DNA from 2 places in the Janthinobacterium darwini genome. Region 2 is predicted to be linked to the other one. Evidence: riboswitches for the same ligand, from Rfam matches in the RefSeq annotation. Region 2 holds a riboswitch; the other holds the start of a gene.
The links. A riboswitch is a leader RNA that binds a small molecule or an ion and turns the genes downstream of it on or off. The one in region 2 is predicted to bind thiamine pyrophosphate.
Positions count from the first base shown of each region.

Region 1: it holds a riboswitch for thiamine pyrophosphate, as region 2 does, so the genes downstream of both, ACQ4WZ_RS04065 (TonB-dependent siderophore receptor) here and thiC (phosphomethylpyrimidine synthase ThiC) in region 2, are expected to answer to the same signal.

Region 1 is NZ_JBNYXX010000001.1:897,047-903,385, reverse strand. Features, by position in the region: gene ACQ4WZ_RS04075 (iron-containing alcohol dehydrogenase) at 24-1,181, shown strand; gene ACQ4WZ_RS04070 (hypothetical protein) at 1,195-1,347, opposite strand; TPP riboswitch at 1,503-1,600, shown strand; gene ACQ4WZ_RS04065 (TonB-dependent siderophore receptor) at 1,688-3,832, shown strand; gene ACQ4WZ_RS04060 (AAA family ATPase) at 3,829-4,377, opposite strand; gene pnuC (nicotinamide riboside transporter PnuC) at 4,377-4,988, opposite strand; gene ACQ4WZ_RS04050 (DUF2867 domain-containing protein) at 5,074-5,592, opposite strand; gene ACQ4WZ_RS04045 (TetR/AcrR family transcriptional regulator) at 5,660-6,295, shown strand.
Region 2 is NZ_JBNYXX010000006.1:152,401-158,739, reverse strand. Features, by position in the region: gene ACQ4WZ_RS25245 (hybrid sensor histidine kinase/response regulator) at 1-1,647, shown strand, start outside; gene ACQ4WZ_RS25240 (response regulator) at 1,676-2,482, shown strand; gene ACQ4WZ_RS25235 (hypothetical protein) at 2,522-2,776, shown strand; TPP riboswitch at 2,884-2,999, shown strand; gene thiC (phosphomethylpyrimidine synthase ThiC) at 3,090-5,003, shown strand; gene thiS (sulfur carrier protein ThiS) at 5,024-5,227, shown strand; gene ACQ4WZ_RS25220 (thiazole synthase) at 5,242-6,036, shown strand; gene thiD (bifunctional hydroxymethylpyrimidine kinase/phosphomethylpyrimidine kinase) at 6,033-6,339, shown strand, end outside.

The DNA.
Region 1 (6,339 bases), on a different contig from region 2:
AAAACCTCAGCGGCAGGAGCCCCATGTTCAATTTCGACTTTTACAATCCGACGCAAATCCTCTTCGGCCAGGGCCAGATCGCCGCCATCGCCAGCCTGATCCCGCCACAGGCACGGGTCCTGATGACCTACGGCGGCGGCAGCATCAAGCAGAACGGCGTCTATGATGAAGTCAGGGCGGCGCTGGCCGGCCACACAGTGCTCGAATTTGCCGGCATCGAACCCAATCCCAGCTATGAAACCCTGATGCAGGCCGTGGCCATGGTGAAAAGCGAGCGCATCGATTTCCTGCTGGCCGTCGGCGGCGGCTCCGTGGTCGATGGCACGAAGTTCATCGCCGCCGCCGCCCTGCATGAAGGCGAGGCCTGGGATATCCTGGCGAAAGGCGGCAAGGTCGTCGAGGCCGCCCTTCCCTTCGGCACAGTCTTGACCTTGCCGGCCACGGGTTCCGAAATGAATGGCTCGGCCGTGATCACGCGCAAGGCCACGCAGGAAAAGCGCTCGTTCATGAGCCGCAAGGTGTATCCTAAATTTTCCGTGCTGGACCCCTCGAAGACGTTTACCTTGCCGCTGCGCCAGGTGGGCAATGGCGTCGTCGATGCGTTTGCGCATGTCATGGAACAGTACCTGACTTACCCTGTGAACGCGTCCGTGCAGGACCGCTTTGCCGAAGGCATCCTGTTGACCCTGATCGAGGAAGGCCCGAAAGCCCTGTCGCACCCGGACGACTACGATGTGCGCGCCAACGTGATGTGGAGCGCCACCTTGGCCTTGAACGGCCTGATCGGCGTGGGCGTGCCGCAGGACTGGTCCACGCACGCCATCGGCCACGAATTGACGGCCCTGTATGAGCTCGACCATGCGCAAACCCTGGCCATCATCCTGCCCAGCATGCTGCGCGTGCGCAAGCAGGCCAAGCGCGCCAAGTTGCTGCAATACGCGGCCCGCGTCTGGGGTCTCGATGGTGGCGACGAGGATGGCCGCATCGAGGCTGCCATCGCGCGCACGGAATTTTTCTTCCGCCACATGGGTGTCAAGACGCGCCTGGCCGACTACGGCCTGAACCACGCCAGCGTCGACGCCGTCGTGTCCGCCCTGGAAGCGCACGGCATGACGGCACTCGGGGAACAGCGCGACATCACGCCCTCCGTCAGTCGCAAGGTGCTGGAATTGAGTCTGTAAAAGCCTCGCCGGCCTACAGTTTGCGCAGGATGTCGATGCCCTTGTTGAGGGTGAGCGCACACAGCAGGCCGGCAAACACCCGGCACACGGGCGGGCGTTCAGCGGTCAGCAAGGCGAGCAGCATAAGTGGCCCGACGAACACATGGTACTTTTCATTCAGACGCAAGTTGATCCTGCGCATGTAATCTGCCATCGCCGTTTCCACATCGCAATTAGTAAAAACACATTTTGCCAGAAATGTTCGTCCGCGCTTCCCGTTCAGCCCATGTGTTGTAAAACGGTCAGCCAGTGGGACAGCTGGCCGTGCTTCATGCTAAGCTCTCGGTTCGCTAGGGGTCCTGGAGCAGTCATCCGGGTGAGAGATACCCTTCGTACCTGATCTGGATAATGCCAGCGAAGGAAAGCGCAAAGTACCTCCCTCCTTTGATAGCTCCTGCGTTGGCGCCAGCCGAACAAGCAGCCTGCCGTACTTTTTCCCAAGAGACGGCTTGAACCACGAGCAATCTATGTCCACACCGAATTTATCCGTTTCTGTTCTGACCCTGGCGATCCTGCACGCGTTTGCCGCGCCCGCCCTGGCCGCAAATGACACCGCCGAAGTGCAGGCCGACACGCAAAGCATGGCCGAAGTCGTCGTCACGGCCAGCAAGGCGCCGGCCGCCAAGCGCGCCTCCGTGGGCGGCTTTTCCGACGCGCCCCTGCTGCAGACGCCGGCGTCCGTCACCGTCATTTCGCAAAAAGACATGCAGGACTTGCAAATCCGTAATCTCAGCGATGCCGTCAAGCTCGACACCAGCATCAACGACGCCTACAACGCCGTCGGCTATGCGGAGCAATTTTCCATCCGCGGCTTCAAGCTCGACAACAATTCCAGCTACCGCAAGGATGGCGTGGCGATTCCTGGCGACACGCAAATTCCGCTGGAAAACAAGGAACGCATCGAAGTCCTGAAGGGCCTGGCCGGCTTGCAGGCCGGCGTGGCCGCGCCTGGCGGGGTGATCGACTTCATCGTCAAGCGCCCCACCGCCGCGCCATTGCGCACGGTCACCGTGGAAACGCGCGAACGGGGCACCCTGTACGGTGCCGTCGACCTGGGCGGACGACTGGAAGACACGCGCTTCGGCTACCGCGTCAACGTGGCGGCCGAGCGCCTGCGCTCCTACATCAAGGGCGCGGATGGCAACCGCAAGTTCATTTCCGGCGCCTTCGACTGGCAAATCTCGCCGCAAGCGCTGCTGCAAATCGATGCCGACTACCAGGACAAGGCGCAGGCGACGGCGCCCGGCTTCCAGCTGCTGAATAACACCACCTTGCCGACCGGCATCAGCGCCGACGCCATGCTCAACCGCCAGCCGTGGACGCGCCCCGTGGAAACCGTCACCAGCAATATCGGCCTGCGCTTCCAATACGCATTCAGCGACGACTGGCACGCCACCTTGTCGGCCAACCAGCACTCGTTCAAGCGCGACGACTACACGGCCTTCCCGTATGGCTGCAGCGGGCAAGACCTGTACCCTGGCTTCTGCGGCAATGGCGACTTCGATGTGTATGACTACCGCAGCCTGGGCGAAACGAAAAAGCCCCTGAGCGCGCAAGCCATGATTCAGGGCAAGTTCGCCACCGGTGCCCTGCGCCACGAATTCACGGCCGGCGTATCGACCTTCCGCCGCAAGGACCGCGCCGGCCTGTACGTATACGACTGGGTGGGCGTGAGCAATATCTATCAGCCACAAATCGTCGGCACGTCGCCCGGCGTCACGGGTCCAGTGCGCCTGGTGCGCAAGGATACGGAAAACTCCGTCTTCGTGCAGGATATCGTCAGCCTGGCCCAAAACTGGAAGCTGCACGGTGGCTTGCGTCATATCAATGTCGATGGCTACCAGTATGTGCTGAAGGCAGCCACGGAAATCCGCGCCAAGCATGACTTCCTGCTGCCCAACGTATCGCTCGTCTACACCCCGCTCGACAATCTCTCCGTGTATGCAGCCTACTCACAGGGCATGGAGCATGGCGGCACGGCCGACCGCAAGGCGATGAATGCCAACGAAGAGCTGACGCCCAGCCGCTCGAAGCAGATCGAATTCGGCGTGAAGATGGATGTGACGCCGGACTTCATGGTGTCGGCCAGCCTGTTCCAGATCCGCAAGGGCCTGGAATTCCAGAACGCCGCCGGCTACTTCGTGCGTGAAGGCCAGGCGCAGCACCGTGGCCTGGAATTTTCCGCCCAAGGCAAGCCGACCCGCGATCTGAACCTGGGCGTCTCGCTCACGGCCCTGAACAGCCAGCAATCGAATACGGGTGAAGCGTCGCTCGACGGCAAGCGCGTGCCCAACGTACCCGCCTTCAAGGCGGCCGTGCATGCAGACTACGCCGTGCAACAGGTGGCGGGCTTGAGCGTCAATGGCAGCTGGGAATATGCGGGCAAGAAAGCGTTTGAGTACAACAACACCACTTTCGTGCCGTCGTACCACGTGTTCAACCTGGGCGCCGCCTACGCCACGCGCATCGCCGGCAAGACAGCCGTACTGCGCGCCGCCGTCAACAACGTGGCCGACAAGTTCTACTGGCGCGACGTGACGCCGGAATCGGACGGCTACCTGTACCCGGGCGCCAGCCGCACGTTCAAGCTCTCGGCGCAGTTCGACTTTTAATTGAGGGAAATGGCAGGCGCTGCAGCGAGCGCCTGTTGCAACAGGGGCGCCGCCTGTTCCAGGCGCGCCTCCAGGCTGTCGTGCAATACGTGATAGACGATGCCACGCGCGTCGAGCGCGTCGAGCAGGTAGCGGTAGATCAGCTGGCGCACGGCTTCCGACTCGCGCTGCAAACCGTCGGCCACCCACGGGCTGTCGGGCGCCGTCACCAAGGTCACATCGTACTGCGTGGCATCGGCCAGCGCCGCCAGGGGCGCGTCCGCGCCATTAAAATAATGGCGGCTGTAGACCAGCGTCATCAAGGGCGTCGTGTCGCAAAACAGGAAGTGACGGGCTTGCGCGGCGGCTGCCGCTTCGCGTTCGACTTGTGTCAACGCAATGCCATACTGGTCGGCCGCGACGGGCACCCTGCCCTGGGTTTCGACGAATTCGCGCAGGTATTCAGGCACCCAGACGGTGCCGTAGCGCTCGGCCAGGGCGGCCGCCAGGGTCGACTTGCCCGACGATTCCGCGCCCAGGATCGCGACGCGCACGCAACGCTCCATCACTTGAGGACCATCGCATCAGGCGCGGCCGGCGCCGACTTTCTCCACGCCAGCAAGCCGATGATGGCCATCACCACGAAGAAGGCATACAGCACGGCCGTCAGGGTCAGGCCCTTGTGCAGATACAGCCAGACATACAGCACGTCGACGACGATCCAGGCGATCCAGTTTTCCAGCTTCTTGCGCGACAGCAGGAATTGCCCCACCAGGCTGCCTGCGGTGAGGAAACCGTCCGCATGGGGCACGTCCGTGTCCGTCGTCGTCAGCAGCCAGGCAATGAGCAGGAAACCGGTCAGCCAGCCCACGGCGCAGGCCAGCCAGCCGCGTCCATTCAGACGCGTGACGGGCAGGGTCTTGCCGCCGCTGGCCGGATGCAGCCACTGGTACCAGCCCCAGAACGAGACGCTGATGAACAGCAGTTGCAGGGCCATGTCGCCATACAGACGCGACTCGAAAAACACGAAACCGTAGGCTGCCGAGGAAATGATGGCGAACAGCCACGCCCAGTGATTCTGGCGGATGTTCAGCGCAACGGTTGTCAGTGCCAGGACAAAGGAAATCAGTTCAAGCGGCGTGGTGGCAAAACCCAGCAGGAGAAGCGTATCGTTCATGGGAATCGTGATGAGGCTGGTGGCGCAGTATGCAATACCGGCCATGAATAAGCAAGATTGCCCGCGCCGTCACGCCCCCTCCCCCTCAGGCAAAGCCCCCTTTGACGGCGCGCGCCAGCGAGCGCTGCACAATCAGCTTGTGAAAAGGCCGGATCAGCAGGATGTAGGCACGGCCCACCCTGTTGTGGCAATGCACGACGCTGGACACGGTGACGCTGCCATGCCGCCCCGCGCCACGGTTGCGCAGCACCGACAGGCGGAAATCGAGGTGACTGTCATCCTCGCCCAGGATGATTTCATCGTCGCTGACGGCAAAGATGCGGAAGATGCCAATGCGCTTGCCCGGCCTGGCTTCCATCTGCTTTGCCGTCCGGATGCCGAAGCGCGCCACGATGGCGTCGCGCAGCACCATCAGGCTCTGCGCCCAGCCCGGCTGGCTGCCCAGCAGCTGGCGCGCCAGGCTTTCCATGTCCAGTTCGCGGGCACGCGCGTTCGGCAGGTCGACGGCATACGCATCGGCCAGGTTGCTGCCCGGGTACAAGGGGGCGATGCTGGCGCCGGGCGGCAAGGCCACGGCGCGGACGGCGATGTTCATCTCTTGCATGTGCTCTCCATGTGTTCAGTGATAACATGACCATCATACACGACAATGTGAACAGCGATAACATAGAATGACGACAACGAGTACCTATCATCACGGCAACTTGCGCGACACCCTGGTCGCCACCGCCATCGCGCAACTGGCGCAGCAGCACGACGCGGCCCTCTCGCTGCGCGAACTGGCGCGCACGGTGGGCGTATCGATCGCCGCCGTGTACCGCCACTTCCCCAGCAAGGAAGCCTTGCTGGCCGACGTGGCGGCGGCCGGTTTCGCCAGCCTGATCGCCAAATGGGAGGCAGAACTGCCACCGCCGGGCAGCCTGCCCGCGGAGCAGCGTTTTCAGCTGCTGGGCCAGCAATACATCGAATTCGCCCTGGCCGCGCCTGCCCATTACCGGCTGATGTTCGAACACCAGGACGTGCGCCAGTTCCCCGCCCTGCAGGAAGCGGCGCAAGCGTGCTTCCAGTACGTGCTGCAGACGGCCGGCGCGGCCGTGCGCGAAGCGGGCCTGGATCCCCGCTGGGACAAGGCCGCCGCCAGCGCCGGCTGGTCGCTGGGCCATGGCTACGTGATGCTGCTGCTGAGCGGGCGCCTGGCCATGGCGGACGGTGGCGACGATTTGTCGCCGGCCATGGTGCCGAGGTTTTTTCAATTGCCGGTGGAGGCGCTGCGACAGGCGCGTCAGCCTGCGGAAGAAAAACAATAAAATGAATCAGTGACCGGCAGCACAGGTGCAGATAGCATGTCCTC
Region 2 (6,339 bases):
CTGATCGGCACCGACAACACGGCGCGCAAGCAGGTCGAGGCGGAACAGGCGCAGCTGGACCAGCGCTTGCGCGAGCAGCAGTTCTACACGCGCTCTCTGATCGAATCGAATATCGATGCCCTGATGACGACGGACCCGCGCGGTATCATCAGCGACGTCAACCAGCAGATGGAAGCGCTGACGGGCTGCACGCGCGACGAATTGATCGGCGCGCCGTGCAAGAATTACTTTACGGAACCAGAACGGGCCGAGGAAGCCATCGCGCGCGTGTTGCGTGAAGGAAAGTTGACCAATTACGAGCTGACGGCCCTGGCGCGAGACGGCAAGCAGACGGTGGTGTCGTACAACGCGTCGACCTTCCATGACCGCGACCGCAAGCTGCAGGGCGTGTTTGCCGCCGCCCGCGACGTGACGGAACGCAAGCAGTTCGAGCAAGCCTTGCAAGACACGAATATCGAAATGGAAAAGGCCCGCCAGGCGGCGGAAAAGGCGAACCTGGCGAAGTCCGAGTTTCTGTCGAGCATGAGCCATGAATTGCGCACGCCCTTGAACGCCGTCCTGGGCTTTGCCCAGCTGATGGCGTCCGAGACGCCGGCGCCAAGCTTGCCGCAACAGCGCTCGATCGACCAGATCCTCAAGGGCGGCTGGTATCTCTTGCGCTTGATCAATGAAATCCTCGACTTGGCCATGATCGAGTCGGGCAAGGTCACCATGTCGCAAGAGGCGATGTCCCTGCTCGACGTGCTGCAGGATTGCCAGGCGATGATCGCGCCGCAGGCGGAAAAGCGCGGCATCAGCATGCATTTCCCCCGCTGCGGCAAGGCCTTCTATGTGCATGCGGACCGCACGCGCGTGAAACAGGTGATGATCAATCTGCTATCGAACGCCATCAAATATAACCAGAGCGGCGGCAGCGTGAAGGTCGAGTGCAGCCGCCACGGCGACCGGGTGCGCGTCAGTGTCACCGACAGCGGCGCCGGCCTGAATGCCGAACAGATGAGTCAGCTGTTCCAGCCCTTTAACCGCCTGGGCCAGGAAAGCAGCACGGAAGAGGGCACGGGCATCGGCCTGGTCGTCACCAAGCAGCTGGTCGAATTGATGGGCGGCACCATCGGCGTGGACAGCACGGTGGGCGTGGGTACCACTTTCTGGGTCGAATTCAAGGCCTCGCGTGCGCCGGAGCTGCATCTGGAAGAGGGGGCAGTGCTGCCGGTGGTGCAGGAGAACCAGGAAAGCCAGCGTACCCTGCTGTACGTGGAAGACAATCCCGCCAACCTGGCACTGGTGGAGCAACTGATCGCCCGTCGCAGCGATTTGAAATTGCTGACGGCCGTCGATGCGCATCTGGGCATCGACCTGGCGCGCACGTATCAACCGGACGTGATCTTAATGGATATCAACCTGCCCGGTATCAGCGGCTATGGCGCCCTGCACATCCTGCACGACGATCCGCTCACCAGCCACATTCCCGTGATGGCCCTGTCCGCCAACGCCGTGCCGCGCGACATCGAGAAAGGCCTGGAAGCGGGCTTCTTCCGCTACCTGACCAAGCCGATCAAGGTCGTTGAATTCATGGATGCGCTTGACGTGGCCCTGCACCATGCGGCCGAGCACGGCCTGGCCGACGACATTCACACAGTACGCTAATTCAGCACTTCATTTTAGGAACACCGCCATGCTTCAAGCCACCGAGATCCTGAACGCCAGCATTCTCATCGTCGATGACCAGGAGGCTAACGTCATGCTGCTGGAACAGGTGTTGCGCAATGCCGGCTATACGCGCATCACTTCCACCATGGACCCGCAAGCCGTGCACGCGCTGCACCAGCAGCACCGCTACGACTTGATCCTGCTCGACTTGCAGATGCCGGAAATGGATGGCTTCGAAGTGATGGAAGGCTTGCGCGACATCGAGGCCGGCAGTTATCTGCCCGTGCTGGTGATCACTGCCCAGCCAGGCCACAAGCTGCGCGCGCTGCAGGCGGGCGCCAAGGATTTCGTCAGCAAGCCCTTCGACTTGGTGGAAGTGAAGACGCGCATCCACAATATGCTGGAAGTGCGCTTGCTGTACCAGAAGCTGGCCGAATACAATAAGTCGCTGGAACTGATGGTGGAAGAGCGCACGGCGGAGTTGCGCGAAAGCGAAGCGCGCTTCCAGCGCTTCACGGAACTGTCGTCCGACTGGTACTGGGAACAGGATGCGCAAGGCAATCTGACGCGCTTTTCCGGTCCCGTGGCTGAAATGCTGGGCATCGGCAGCGAGGAAGAGCCGCAGCGCTGGAACGCCACCGAACGAGCGCTGCTCGATGCCAAGATTGCTGCGCGCGAACCGTTTCTCGACTTCATCTACAGCCGCGCCAACCTCGATGGCAGCACGCAGTACCTGCAGGTCAGCGGCGAACCGATGTTCGACAATGGCAGCCGCTTCATCGGCTACCGCGGTATTGGCCTCGATGTCACGGAGCGTCATCGCAGCGCCTGATTTATACTTGCTGCTATCGACATCCACAAGGAAAGCACCATGGCTGACAAATCTCCCTCCTACTGGTTTCCCGCCAAGACCTATGGCTGGGGCTGGGGCTTGCCCATCACGTGGCAGGGCTGGCTGGTGTTCCTGGCCGCGTTGGCGCTGTTCGCCTGCGGCGCCTTCCTGTTTCCCCCGCAAACCATGCTGGCAGGCTATATCGTGTATGAAGTGGCCATCGTTGCCGCGCTGATCGCCGTGTGCCAGTGGAAGGGCGAACCCACCGCCTGGCGCTGGGGCAAGAAGAAATAGACGTGCCGGCATCTGCTGCATTGCAGCAGATGCACATAGGAGACAAAGCAAGAAATCATCTGGCCACGCGGCGCGAACCGCGTATAATTGGCTCGCTGCCGCAAGGCGGCAAACGCTAGGGGTCCTGCCTTTCGCTGTGGAAACACAGTGCAAGCGCGGGTGAGAAATACCCTCCGAACCTGATCTGGATAATGCCAGCGAAGGGAAGCTTTAGGATGAACGCACCTCGCTTTTCCGCGTGCGCAATTCCGAACCTCCTTAGCTGGCTCCAGGCTATAAATAGTCTAGCTGCAAGTCTAGCCAAGGAGCCAAAATGAACGCCAACCCGAAATTCCTCTCTGCCACCGCCACGGTCGACGAAGCCGCCATCGCGCCACTGCCCAATTCGCGCAAGATCTATGTGGAAGGCAGCCGCCCCGACATCCGCGTGCCCATGCGGAGAATCAGCCAATCCGACACGGAAGCGTCGTTCGGCGGCGAAAAAAATCCGCCGATCTACGTGTACGACACGTCCGGCCCCTACACGGACCCGGACGTGCAGATCGATATCCGCTCGGGCCTCGATACGCCGCGCCTGCCGTGGATCATGGAGCGGGCCGACACGGAAGAATTGCCCGGCCCCACCTCCGATTACGGCATCGCCCGCCTGGCCGACCCGAAACTTGCCGAGCTGCGCTTCAATTTGCACCGCAAGCCGCGCCGCGCCATTGCCGGCAAGAACGTCACGCAAATGCATTACGCGAGGCGCGGGATTATCACGCCGGAAATGGAATTCGTCGCCATCCGCGAAAACATGCGCCGCCAGGAGTATTTGCGCGAACTGAAAGCCTCCGGTCCCATGGGCGGGCGCTTGGCCGAGCTGATGGGCCGTCAGCACCCAGGCCAGTCGTTCGGCGCCAGCATACCTGCGGAAATCACGCCGGAATTCGTGCGCGAGGAAATCGCCCGCGGCCGCGCCATCATCCCCGCCAACATCAATCACCCTGAAGTCGAACCGATGATTATCGGCCGCAATTTCCTGGTAAAAATCAACGCCAATATCGGCAATTCGGCCGTCACCTCGTCGATAGGCGAGGAGGTGGAAAAAATGACCTGGGCCATCCGCTGGGGCGGCGATAACGTGATGGACCTGTCTACCGGCAAGCACATCCACGAAACGCGCGAATGGATCGTGCGCAACAGCCCCGTGCCCATCGGCACCGTGCCTATCTATCAGGCGCTGGAAAAGGTCAATGGCAAGGCTGAAGACCTGACGTGGGAAATTTTCCGCGACACCCTGATCGAGCAGGCAGAGCAGGGTGTCGATTACTTCACCATCCACGCGGGCGTGCTGCTGCGCTATGTGCCGATGACGGCCAAGCGATTGACGGGCATCGTCTCGCGCGGCGGCTCCATCATGGCGAAATGGTGTCTGGCGCATCATCAGGAATCGTTCCTGTACACGCATTTCGAAGAGATCTGCGAAATCATGAAGGCGTACGACGTGTCGTTCTCGCTGGGTGACGGCCTGCGCCCCGGTTCCATCTACGACGCCAACGACGAGGCGCAGCTGGGCGAACTGAAAACCCTGGGCGAACTGACCCAAGTGGCCTGGAAGCACGACGTGCAAGTGATGATCGAAGGCCCGGGCCACGTGCCCATGCAATTGATCAAGGAAAACATGGACTTGCAGCTGGAGCAGTGCGGCGAAGCGCCGTTCTACACCCTGGGGCCGTTGACGACCGACATCGCGCCTGGTTATGACCACATCACGTCGGGCATCGGCGCGGCCATGATCGGCTGGTATGGCACGGCCATGCTGTGCTACGTGACGCCGAAGGAACACCTGGGCCTGCCCAACAAGGCCGACGTCAAGGACGGCATCATCACCTACAAGATCGCTGCGCACGCGGCTGACCTGGCAAAAGGCCATCCGGGCGCACAAATCCGCGACAACGCCCTGTCGAAAGCCCGCTTCGAATTCCGCTGGGACGACCAGTTCAACATCGGCCTGGACCCGGACAAGGCGCGCGAATTCCACGATGAAACCTTGCCCAAGGATTCGGCCAAGGTGGCGCATTTCTGCTCCATGTGCGGCCCCCACTTCTGCTCGATGAAGATCACGCAGGAAGTGCGCGAATATGCGGCCGGCATGGGCATCGCGGAAGACAAGGCGCTCAAGCAGGGCATGGAAATCAAGGCCATTGAATTCATCAAGAACGGCGCCGAGCTGTACCGCAAGGTCTGAAGGAGAGCGTGATGCCAGCATTGATATCCATCACGCTCAACGGCGCGCCGCACCAGGTGCCGCCGGGGCAAACCCTCGATCAACTGATCGCCGCGCTGTCGCTGGAAAACCAGGCGCTGGCGCTGGCCGTCAACCGCAATGTGGTGCCGCGCAAGGCGTGGCCGGGACAGGTCTTGCAGGTACAAGACCAGGTTGAAATAGTCCGCGCCATCGGCGGCGGCTAGACTAAGGAAAAGCAATGACAAGTAATAACAACGACGACTTGCTGACTATCGCAGGAAAACAGTACCAATCGCGCTTGCTGGTGGGTAGCGGCAAGTACAAGGACTTGCCACAGACGCGCGAGGCGACGGACGCGGCCGAAGCGCAGATCATCACGGTGGCCATCCGCAGGGTGAATATCGGGCAAGATCCGAACGCGCCCAGCCTGCTCGATTTTGTGCCGCCGGACCAGTACACGATCTTGCCGAACACGGCCGGCTGCTACAACGCGAAAGATGCCGTCTACACCCTGCAACTGGCGCGCGAGCTGCTGGGCGGGCGCAATCTGGTCAAGCTGGAAGTGCTGGGCGATGAAAAGACCCTGTTTCCGCATATGCCGGAAACCCTGATCGCGGCCGAAGCGCTGGTCAAGGATGGCTTTGACGTAATGGTCTACTGCAGCGACGACCCCATCCAGGCGAAGATTTTGGAAGACATCGGCTGCGTGGCTGTCATGCCGCTGGCGTCACTGATCGGTTCGGGCATGGGCATATTGAATCCGTGGAATTTGTCGCTGATCATAGACCAGGCGAAAGTGCCCGTGCTCGTCGATGCTGGCGTGGGCACGGCGTCGGATGCGGCCATTGCCATGGAACTCGGTTGCGATGGCGTGCTGATGAATACGGCCATTGCCGGCGCGCGCGACCCCGTGCGCATGGCGCATGCGATGAAGCAGGCCGTGCGGGCCGGGCGTCTAGCGTTTCTGGCGGGCCGCATGCCCCGTAAATTCGCCGCCTCGCCGTCGTCGCCGATGGCCGGCCGCCTGGCGTGACGGGGCGACAGCGTCTGCCGTGTCGTCCGGTTGTGCTGGTGTTTGCCGGCCTCGATCCTTCCGGCGGCGCCGGCATCGCCGCCGATATCGTGGCCATTGCGGCGCAGGGTGCGCATGCCTTGCCCGTCATCACGGCGCTGACGGTGCAGGACAACGACCGCGTGTTTGCTGTCGAACCGGTGGCGCCGGAATTGCTGCGCCGGCAGGCGCAGGCGCTGATAGCCAAGATCGCCATTCACGCCGTCAAGATCGGCATCCCCGGCAGTGCCGCGAATGCAGCCGTCATCGCGCAACTGATCGCGC